One region of the Streptomyces sp. NPDC002004 genome, then DNA from elsewhere that is predicted to be linked to it. Evidence: riboswitches for the same ligand, from Rfam matches in the RefSeq annotation. Region 1 holds a riboswitch; each other region holds the start of a gene.
The links. A riboswitch is a leader RNA that binds a small molecule or an ion and turns the genes downstream of it on or off. The one in region 1 is predicted to bind cobalamin.
Positions count from the first base shown of each region.

Region 1 (3,251 bases):
GCCGTCCGGTGAGGTCGCGCAGCATGTCGAGACCGGGTTCCAGCAGCGACACGTCGCCGCGGAACTTGTTGACCAGATACCCGGCGACGAGCTCCTGGTCCGCGCGGTCCAGCAGCGCGGTCGTACCGAAGAACGACGCGAACACCCCGCCGCGGTCGATGTCGCCCACGACGAGCACGGGCAGCCGCGCGGCCCGCGCGATGCCCATGTTCACGATGTCCGTCCGCCGCAGATTGATCTCGGCCGGACTGCCCGCCCCCTCGCAGATCACGGCGTCATGGCTGCCCCGCAATTGCTCCAGGCACTCCAGGACGGTCCCGAGCAGCGCCTCCTGCCGCCCGCCGTGGTAACCGCGTGCGCTCAACTCGCCCACCGGCCTGCCCATGAGCACCACCTGGCTGCTCCGGTCGCTCCCCGGCTTGAGCAGCACCGGGTTCATCAGCGCACTGGGCTCCACCCGGGCGGCCTGCGCCTGCATGGCCTGTGCCCGTCCGATCTCGGCACCCTCGCGGGTCACGAAGGAGTTGAGGGACATGTTCTGCCCCTTGAAGGGGGCGACCTTGACCCCCTGTCGGACGAGCCACCGGCAGATCCCGGCGGTCACGACGCTCTTGCCCGCGTCCGACGTGGTGCCCGCGACCAACAGTCCGCCACCGCTCATGACGTCCCCCTCCACAGCCGACGACGGCCGGCACCCACGGCGATGCCCGCCCCGAGGGCGAGCCAGCTCACCCGACGCGACAGCCGCACCGCCCGTTCCACGTCGGCCACGCCGACGGTCCGTCCGGCGCCGTTGAGCACGGGCCGGTGTTCCACCCGCCCCCCGTAGGACAGCGTTCCGCCGAGCCGTACGCCGAGTGCCCCGGCGAACGACGCCTCCACGGGGCCCGCGTTGGGACTCGGATGCCGGTCCGCGTCGGCACGCCACGCCCGCAGGGCGCCCCGTGGGTCGTCGCCCGCGATGGCGGCCAGCGCCGCGGTGAGCCGGGCCCCCGGCCATCCGGCGAGGTCGTCCAGCCGCGCCGAGGCCCAGCCGAACCGCCGGTACCTCGGCGACTTGTGCCCCACCATCGCGTCCAGCGTGTTGACGGCCCGGAACCCGACCAGCCCCGGAACACCGCCCAGGGCGCCCCAGACCAGCGCCCCCACGACCGCGTCGGAGGTGTTCTCGGCGACGGACTCGACCACGGCCCGGGCGATTCCCGGGCCGTCCAGCGCCTGAGGGTCCCGTCCGCACAGATGGGGCAGCCGCTCCCGCGCCCCCTCGACGTCCCCGGCCTCCAGCGCGGCGCCGACGGCCCGCGCCTCCCGGCCCAGTGACGTACCGCCGACGACGGCCCAGGTCGCTGCCGCGGTCAGTGCGACGGAGGCGGTACCGGAGGTGCGGACGGAACGCGCGGCAAGCGCTGCGAGTCCGGTGGCGCCACCCGCGCACACCAGGGTGTGCAGCGCTCCCCACCCGCGGTGGTCGCGCCACAGCACGCGTTCCACGGCGCTCGCCGCACGTCCGAATCCGGCGACCGGATGCCCGCGGCGGGGATCGCCGAACAGGAGGTCACCGAGGAGGCCGGCGGTGGCGCCGTACGCGAAGACACGTTCGCCACGCATCGGTTCAGGCCGCCGTTACGCCTCTGGAAACCCTCGTACGCGTCGTGTGCACAGAATCGGGTGACGGGCAGCCCGGCATCGCTGTATGTCCTCACTCAGGGTCCGCGCCCTGGTTCGACGGAAACGACGACGAGAGTCTCCTGGCTCCCGGATCCGCAGCTCCCCCGGTCTTCCAACCCCATGGTGCGGGCCGTGACTTCCGGTGTGGGGGAGTGCTCCCCGGTGACAGTGGCGGGACCGCGCCGGATTCGCACCGGCTTCCTCTCCTGCCGCCGTACATGGCCCGGGCAGTCCACCACGCCCCGAGAACACCCGTCAACTTGCCGCTGACCTGCGACGGGGGAGTGTGCGCAGGCACACATGCGCCCTGTGCGCGGGGGCACACGACAGCGCACGTGGGCGCACACGACAGCGCGCGCGGGGCGGGGACGACCGAGCGTCCCGCACCCCACGCGCGCGTGGTGCTGCTGTTGTCCTGCCGTGGCCCGGGTCAGGCGACGATCAGGAAGATCCCGTAGCCGACGGCCGCCGCGCACGCCGCGAAGCAGACGTACGCACCGGTGACCGCGAGGGCCGCGGAGCCGCCGCCCTGTGTTGCCGAGGTCTCCCGCTTGGAGAGTCCGACGACGCCGAGGGTGAACAGGCCGACGAGGCCGACCGTGACCATGAGGCTCACTCCGAAGACGGAGCCGAGAGCTGCCCAGTCGATGTTCATGCCGTTCTTTCCTTACACCCTGGCCGGGCGGCCGGCGGAGTCGGCGGCCGAGCCGGCCGCGACGGTGGTCTTCAGATCGTCGCTCTCGCCGTCGGTCTGCGTGCCGTCGCCCTGTGCGGGAACGGCGGCCACGGTGCCCGCCGGGGGCGGCGTGACGGCGGCGATCGCGGTCGTCACGGCTCCGGCCGGCTCGGCCTCGACGTCGTTGACGTTGTCACGGGTGACCGGCTTGCGGCGGGACAGCGTCCAGATGACGCCCGCGCCGGCCACGAGCAGCACACCGGTGGTGACGATGCCCCAGGTGCCCTGCTTGCTCAGGAACTCGGCGCTCGCACCGACCAGACCGGCGGCGGGCAGCGTCAGGCCCCAGGCGATGAGCATCCGGGTCGCCGTGGACCAGCGGACCACGCTGCCCTTGCGGCCCACGCCCGCGCCCATGACGGCGCCGGAGCAGACCTGGGTGGTGGAGAGGGAGAAGCCGATGTGGGACGAGGCCAGGATCGCGGTCGCGGCGCTGGTCTGCGCGGCGAAACCCTGCTGCGGCGCGAGGTCGGTGATGCCCTTGCCCATGGTGCGGATGATGCGCCAGCCGCCCAGGTAGGTGCCGAGCGCGATGGCGAGGCCGGCGGAGGTGATGACCCAGACCGGCGGGTTGGCGCCGGGGTGCAGCACGCCACCGGTGACCAGGGCCAGCGTGATGATGCCCATGGTCTTCTGCGCGTCGTTCGTGCCGTGGGCCAGCGAGACCAGGCCCGCGGAGGCGATCTGCCCGGCGCGGTAGCCCTTGGCGGTCGTCTTCTCGTCGGCCTTGCTGCCGATGCGGTACGACAGGCGGGTCGCCAGCATGGCGGCGAGTCCGGCCACGACCGGGGCGCAGACGGCGGGGATCAGCACCTTGGTGATGACGGTCGAGCCGTCCACCGAGGAC
Region 1 is NZ_JBSFDP010000016.1:65,872-69,122, reverse strand. It holds gene ACWCP6_RS23200 (cobyric acid synthase) at 1-661, opposite strand, end outside; gene ACWCP6_RS23195 (cobalamin biosynthesis protein) at 658-1,608, opposite strand; cobalamin riboswitch at 1,742-1,872, opposite strand; gene ACWCP6_RS23190 (hypothetical protein) at 2,099-2,323, opposite strand; gene ACWCP6_RS23185 (anion permease) at 2,336-3,251, opposite strand, start outside.

Region 2 (3,251 bases), on a different contig from region 1:
CGCCCGACACGGCCGAGCGCGAAACAGTAGGCGAGCGCGGCGATGCCGCCGAAGGCCACCCCGTAGACCAGGACGCCGGTGGCAAGGCCGGCGGTGGACTGCAGGGTGCGGGAGACGAGTTCGACCTCGTGCTCGTGCGCCGGGGCGTGGGCCTCTTCGAAGCCGATGGCGCTGTCGACGTTCGGTTCACCCAGGAAGTAGGCGACCAGGAGGGCGAGCACGCCGGCACCCAGGCCGGCGAGCATGCCCCGAACGAGCAGGTTTCTGACCGTTGCGGAGTTCATGGGTGTGCGGCTTCCCTACGTCAGTGGCAGGGGAAGCCGAGCAGGTGGCGGGCGTCGTGCACCCACTCGTGGACGTCCGCGCCGTTGAACACGGAGGTGGCGCCCTGCTCGGCGCCGACGAAGTACAGCAGGACCATCATCAGGATGCCGAAGAACGCCGCCCAGGGGGCGATCGCGCCGATCGGCAGCTTGGCGGGAAGAACGGGGGTGGTGGCAGTCGGCTGGGCGACGTGCTGCGCCATGGCAGGGCCTCCTCTGGGAGTTCGCGTCCCATCTCGGTGGTGCACAGAACGAGCGGGCAGCGGGTCTGACTCACGAGGCGCCCCGCCCGTCCGGGCGGTCCGTCTCGTTCACAGTGGCGCGACCGTGCCGGATTCCCACCGGCTTCCGCCATACCCCTCGTCGATATCGCACAGACCGTACCGCGTGTAGGCGACCCGGCCAAGACCGCACCATCTGGCGTGATCTTCATCTCCCGGGGGGGCGGTCCGGCCGTTGTGCCGTGCGGGGCCACCGCGCGGGGCGGCCGTGCTTCCCGCCGCTGCGGAAGCCGCCTGGGCCGGGGACCCGTCACGGGTGGCGCGGCACGCCGGGGGCGCTCGAGCCGTTCGCGGACGCGGCAGCCCATGCCCCGCGACCCACATGGCGGAATGCTCGCCCCGCAAGGCTGCACGGCCCCTAGGCTGGCCCGTGCAGCTGGTTCGCCCCGTCAGCCGGACGGGAGCGTCGCAAGAGGGAACCCGGTGGAAATCCGGGACTGCCCCGCAGCGGTGAGCGGGAACGACCGCCGTCATACGCACTGGGCCCCGCCGGGCCTGGGAAGCGACGGCCAGTAGGTGTCCTCCCCCATGAGGACGTGCCCGCGAGTCCGAAGACCTGCCCGCTGCCCGCGTACGGAAGGTCGTGCGCGGACATCCCGGTGACCTCGAGGGCAGGTCGGTGGCACCCCGGACCAGTCGTCCGGGGAGTACCTACCGGGCGGACGACGGTGCCGCGGCGCACGCAGTCGTACCGTCCGGTCGTCACCCCTTCGCGCTCTCGTCCCGTCGCCGGGATCTCAGGGATTCATCTCGCGAAGGAGATCTCCGTGACAACAGAACCGGCAGCCCGGGCCACCGTGTACGGCTACCCCCGCCAGGGGCGCAACCGGGAACTGAAGAAGTCGATCGAGGACTACTGGAAGGGCCGCGTCACCGCCGACGGCCTGCGGGCCACCGCCGCCGGACTGCGGCGGACCACCTGGCGGGAGCTGGCCGACGCCGGCGTCCACGAGGTGCCGACCGGCGACTTCTCGTACTACGACCATGTGCTGGACACCACCGTGATGGTCGGTGCGATCCCCGCACGCCACCGGGCCGTGGTCGACGCCGACCCGCTGTCCGGCTACTTCGCCATGGCGCGCGGCACCCAGGACGCGGCACCGCTGGAAATGACCAAGTGGTTCGACACCAACTACCACTATCTGGTGCCGGAGTTGGGTCCGAACACAGTCTTCGCGGCCGACTCGGCCAAGCAGGTCGCGGAGCTGAAGGAGGCCATCGGGCTCGGCCTCACCGCCCGACCGGTCCTCGTCGGGCCCGTCACCTACCTTCTGCTCGCCAAGCCCGCACCCGGTGTGGCCGCCGGCTTCGAGCCGCTGACCCTGCTCGACCGGCTGCTGCCGGTGTACGCCGAGGTGCTAGCGGACCTGCGTGCGGCGGGCGCCGAGTGGGTGCAGCTCGACGAACCGGCCCTCGTCGAGGACCGTACGCCCGCGGAGCTGAAGGCCGCCGAGCGCGCCTACCAGGCACTCGGCGCGCTCACGGACCGGCCGAAGCTGCTCGTCGCCTCCTACTTCGACCGGCTCGGCGAGGCCCTGCCCGTCCTGGCCAAGGCCCCGGTGGACGGGCTCGCCCTGGACTTCACGGAGGCCGCGTCCGCCAACCTCGACGCGCTCGCCGCCGTGGGCGGACTGCCCGGCAAGCGTTTGGTCGCCGGCGTCGTGAGCGGACGGAACATCTGGGTGGCCGACCTGGAGGCGTCGCTCGCCGCGCTCGGCACGCTGCTCGGCCTCGCCGACCGGGTCGACGTGGCCGCGTCCTGCTCGCTGCTCCACGTCCCGCTCGACGCGGCCGCGGAACGGCACATCGAACCGCAGGTCCTGCGCTGGCTCGCCTTCGCCCGCCAGAAGACCGCCGAGATCGTCACCCTCGCCAGGGGCCTCGCCCACGGCGCCGGAGCGATCGCCGCCGAACTCGCGGCCAACCGCGCCGATCTGGCGTCCCGTGCCGGGTCGCCCATCACCCGGGACCCCGCCGTGCGGGCCCGTACCGCCAGCGTCACCGAAGTCGACGCACACCGGTCCCAGCCGTATGCCGAAAGGGCCGTCGCCCAGCGCGCCCGCCTCGGGCTGCCGCTGCTGCCGACCACCACGATCGGCTCCTTCCCGCAGAGGGACGAACTGCGCACCGCGCGGGCGGACCTGCGTGCGGGCCGCATCGACCCGGCCGGCTACGAGGACCGCATCAAGGACGAGATCCGGGAGGTGGTCTCCTTCCAGGAGAAGACCGGGCTCGACGTCCTGGTGCACGGCGAGCCCGAACGCAACGACATGGTCCAGTACTTCGCCGAGCAGCTCACCGGCTACCTCGCCACCCGGCACGGCTGGGTCCAGTCCTACGGCACCCGCTACGTCCGTCCGCCGATCCTGGCCGGCGACATCTCGCGGCCGGAACCGATGACGGTGCGCTGGACGACGTACGCCCAGTCCCTCACCGGCCGCCCGGTCAAGGGCATGCTCACCGGCCCGGTCACCATGCTCGCCTGGTCCTTCGTCCGCGACGACCAGCCCCTCGCCGAGACCGCCCGCCAGGTCGCCCTCGCCCTGCGGGACGAGGTCGACGACCTCGAGGCGGCCGGGACCCCGGTCATCCAGGTGGACGAGCCCGCCCTGCGCGAGACACTGCCCCTGCGGGCCGCGGACCGGCC
Region 2 is NZ_JBSFDP010000026.1:86,848-90,098, reverse strand. It holds gene ACWCP6_RS28325 (CbtA family protein) at 1-284, opposite strand, end outside; gene ACWCP6_RS28320 (CbtB domain-containing protein) at 305-526, opposite strand; cobalamin riboswitch at 965-1,182, shown strand; gene metE (5-methyltetrahydropteroyltriglutamate--homocysteine S-methyltransferase) at 1,372-3,251, shown strand, end outside.
Region 2: another riboswitch for cobalamin. It lies ahead of metE (5-methyltetrahydropteroyltriglutamate--homocysteine S-methyltransferase); the one in region 1 lies ahead of ACWCP6_RS23195 (cobalamin biosynthesis protein).

Region 3 (3,251 bases), on a different contig from region 1:
ATCCCGATCAAGCTGGGCGGCTTCGACGACATCTTCGCCAAGGCCGGTCACGCCTTCGCCCAGACCAACCCCGCGACCGGCAAGCCGCGCGGGGCGCTCGCGCCGCCCGAGGCCGGGCAGTGGACGTACGCGACGCTCGCCCTGGGTTCGGCGCTGGCGCTGTTCATGTACCCGCACTCGATCACGGCGACGCTGTCCTCGCGCAGCCGTGAGGTGATCCGCCGCAACACCACGATCCTGCCGCTGTACTCGCTCATGCTGGGCCTGCTCGCGCTGCTCGGCTTCATGGCGATCGCGGCGGGCGTCAAGGTCACCAACGGCCAGCTCGCCATCCCGCAGCTGTTCGAGGACATGTTCCCCGACTGGTTCGCGGGCGTCGCCTTCGCCGCGATCGGCATCGGCGCACTGGTCCCCGCGGCCATCATGTCCATCGCAGCGGCGAACCTGTTCACGCGCAACATCTACAAGGACTTCATCAAGCCGGACGCGACGGCGGAACAGGAGACCAAGGTCTCCAAGCTCGTGTCGCTGCTGGTGAAGGTGGGTGCGCTGGTCTTCGTCCTGACCATGGACAAGACCGTGGCCATCAACTTCCAGCTGCTGGGCGGCATCTGGATCCTGCAGACCTTCCCGGCGCTGGTCGGCGGCCTGTTCACGCGGTGGTTCCACCGCTGGGCGCTGCTCGCCGGCTGGGCGGTCGGCATGGTGTACGGGACGTTCGCCGCGTACGGCGTCGCCTCGCCGACGCAGAAGCACTTCGGCGGCAGCGCGAAGGAGATCCCGGGCATCGGCGAGATCGGCTACATCGGTCTCACGGCCTTCGTGCTGAACGTCGCGGTGGCCGTCGTCCTCACCCTCGTCCTGAAGGCCGTGAAGGCCCCTGAGGGCGTCGACGAGACGTCCCCCGACGACTACACGGCGGACGCGGGCGACGCGGGCGTACAGCAGGAGATGCCGGCCGCCGCGGGCCACTGACCTCCACCCCGTCCAGGGCAGCGGGCCGCCGGACTTCCGGCGGCCCGCTGCCCTGTCCGTCGTGCACACTGCCCGCATGGACATCGTCATCAGACAAGCGGAAGCAGAGGAGTTCGCCGCACTCGGCGAGATCACCGCGCAGGCCTACCTCGGCGACGGGCTGCTCTCCTTCGGGGAGAGCGACGGGTACCTGGTGAACCTGCGCGATGTCGCGGGGCGGGCCGAGCACGCCGAGGTGCTGGCCGCCGTGGACGGCCTCGGCCGGGTCCTGGGCGGGGTGACCTTCGTCCCGTCGCCGGCAAGTCCGATGGCCGATCTGGCGCGCGAGGGCGAGAGCGAGATCCGGATGCTCGCGGTGGCGCGGGAGGCCCGCGGTGCGGGCGCCGGAGAGGCGCTGGTGCGCGCGTGCGTGGACCGGGCCCGGGCGGCCGGCCGCACCCGCGTGGTGCTCTCCACGCAGCGCGCCATGCACGCGGCCCACCGGCTCTACGAACGCCTCGGCTTCACCCGCGCCCCGGAGCGCGACTGGAACCCGATCCCGCACATCGACGACATCGACCTGCTCGTCTACGAGTTGGCGCTGTAGCGGCGCGAACACTCCCGGGAGCTTTCGGCTCCTCCCCCAAGCTCCCGGCTGCGCTCGAGCAGGGGGCACCCCCATACCCAGAGCCACCCTCACGACACAACATGTAGGGGTGCTCTGGCAACCCGGCACAAGATGTATGCTCTTGCTCGCTGTCGCTGCAGGGGAATCCGGTGCCAATCCGGAACTGTCCCGCAACGGTGAGCGGGCGCGCACGCGCGTGTCCGTGCAGTCCGAGGACCTGCCGACGGCGCACCCGGTCCGTCCGTTCCGGGTGCCGTTGACGTCCGGGCTCCGTGGAGTGGGCCGGTGGACGCGTGCCCGTACCGCTCCCGCGTGTGCGCCGGTGTGCCCCGCTGCCCTCCCGAGGCCCATGAGCCCAGCGAGGGAGAGCTCACGTGACCATCGCGCCTGCCGATCCGGCTTCAGCGAGTCATGCCCAGGCGGAAGCCGTCCAGCCCCAGGCCGACGGACCCGGGACCGCGCTGCTGCGGACCCTGACCGACCTCACCGCCGACCTCCCCGACGCCGACCCCGGCCGGGTGGCCGCCGCCGCGCTGCGCGGCCGTTCCGCCGCCGCCGACGAGACGGAGCTGCGCGAGCTGGCGACCGAGGCGGCCGCGGGGCTCATCTCCGAGGACCCGGCTTACTCGCGGCTCGCGGCCCGGCTGCTGACCATCAGCATCGCCGCCGAGGCGGCCTCGCAGGGCGTGCGTTCGTTCTCCGACTCGGTCGCCGTCGGCCACCGCGAGGGCCTGATCGCGGACCGCACCGCCGACTTCGTCACGATGCACGCGGCGCGCCTGGACGCGCTCGTGGACACCGCGGGGGACGACCGCTTCGGCTACTTCGGCCTGCGCACCCTGCACAGCCGTTACCTGCTGCGGCACCCCATCACACGGCGCGTCGTCGAGACGCCGCAGCACTTCATGCTGCGCGTGGCGGCCGGGCTCGCCGAGGACGACAGCACCCGTTCGGTGGACGAGGTCGCCGCCCTGTACGGCCTGATGAGCCGTCTGGACTACCTCCCCTCCTCGCCCACGCTCTTCAACTCCGGTACGCGCCACCCGCAGATGTCGTCCTGCTATCTGCTGGACTCGCCGCTGGACGAGCTGGACTCCATCTACGACCGCTACCACCAGGTGGCGCGGCTGTCGAAGCACGCCGGCGGCATCGGCCTGTCGTACTCGCGCATCCGTTCCCGCGGCTCCCTCATCCGCGGCACGAACGGACACTCCAACGGCATCGTGCCGTTCCTGAAGACCCTCGACGCCTCGGTCGCCGCCGTGAACCAGGGCGGACGCCGCAAGGGCGCCGCCGCGGTCTACCTGGAGACCTGGCACTCCGACATCGAGGAGTTCCTGGAGCTGCGCGACAACACGGGCGAGGACGCCCGTCGTACGCACAACCTCAACCTCGCGCACTGGATCCCCGACGAGTTCATGCGCCGGGTGGCGGCCGACCAGGACTGGTCGCTGTTCTCGCCGGCCGACGTGCCCGAGCTGGTCGACCTGTGGGGCGACGAGTTCGACGCCGCGTACCGCAAGGCCGAAGCGGCGGGCCTGGCGAAGAAGACGATCCCCGCCCGGGACCTGTACGGCCGCATGATGCGCACCCTCGCGCAGACCGGCAACGGCTGGATGACGTTCAAGGACGCCGCCAACCGCACGGCCAACCAGACCGCCCTGCCCGG
Region 3 is NZ_JBSFDP010000006.1:263,459-266,709, forward strand. It holds gene mctP (monocarboxylate uptake permease MctP) at 1-975, shown strand, start outside; gene ACWCP6_RS13285 (GNAT family N-acetyltransferase) at 1,052-1,561, shown strand; cobalamin riboswitch at 1,698-1,821, shown strand; gene ACWCP6_RS13290 (ribonucleoside-diphosphate reductase subunit alpha) at 1,957-3,251, shown strand, end outside.
Region 3: another riboswitch for cobalamin. It lies ahead of ACWCP6_RS13290 (ribonucleoside-diphosphate reductase subunit alpha); the one in region 1 lies ahead of ACWCP6_RS23195 (cobalamin biosynthesis protein).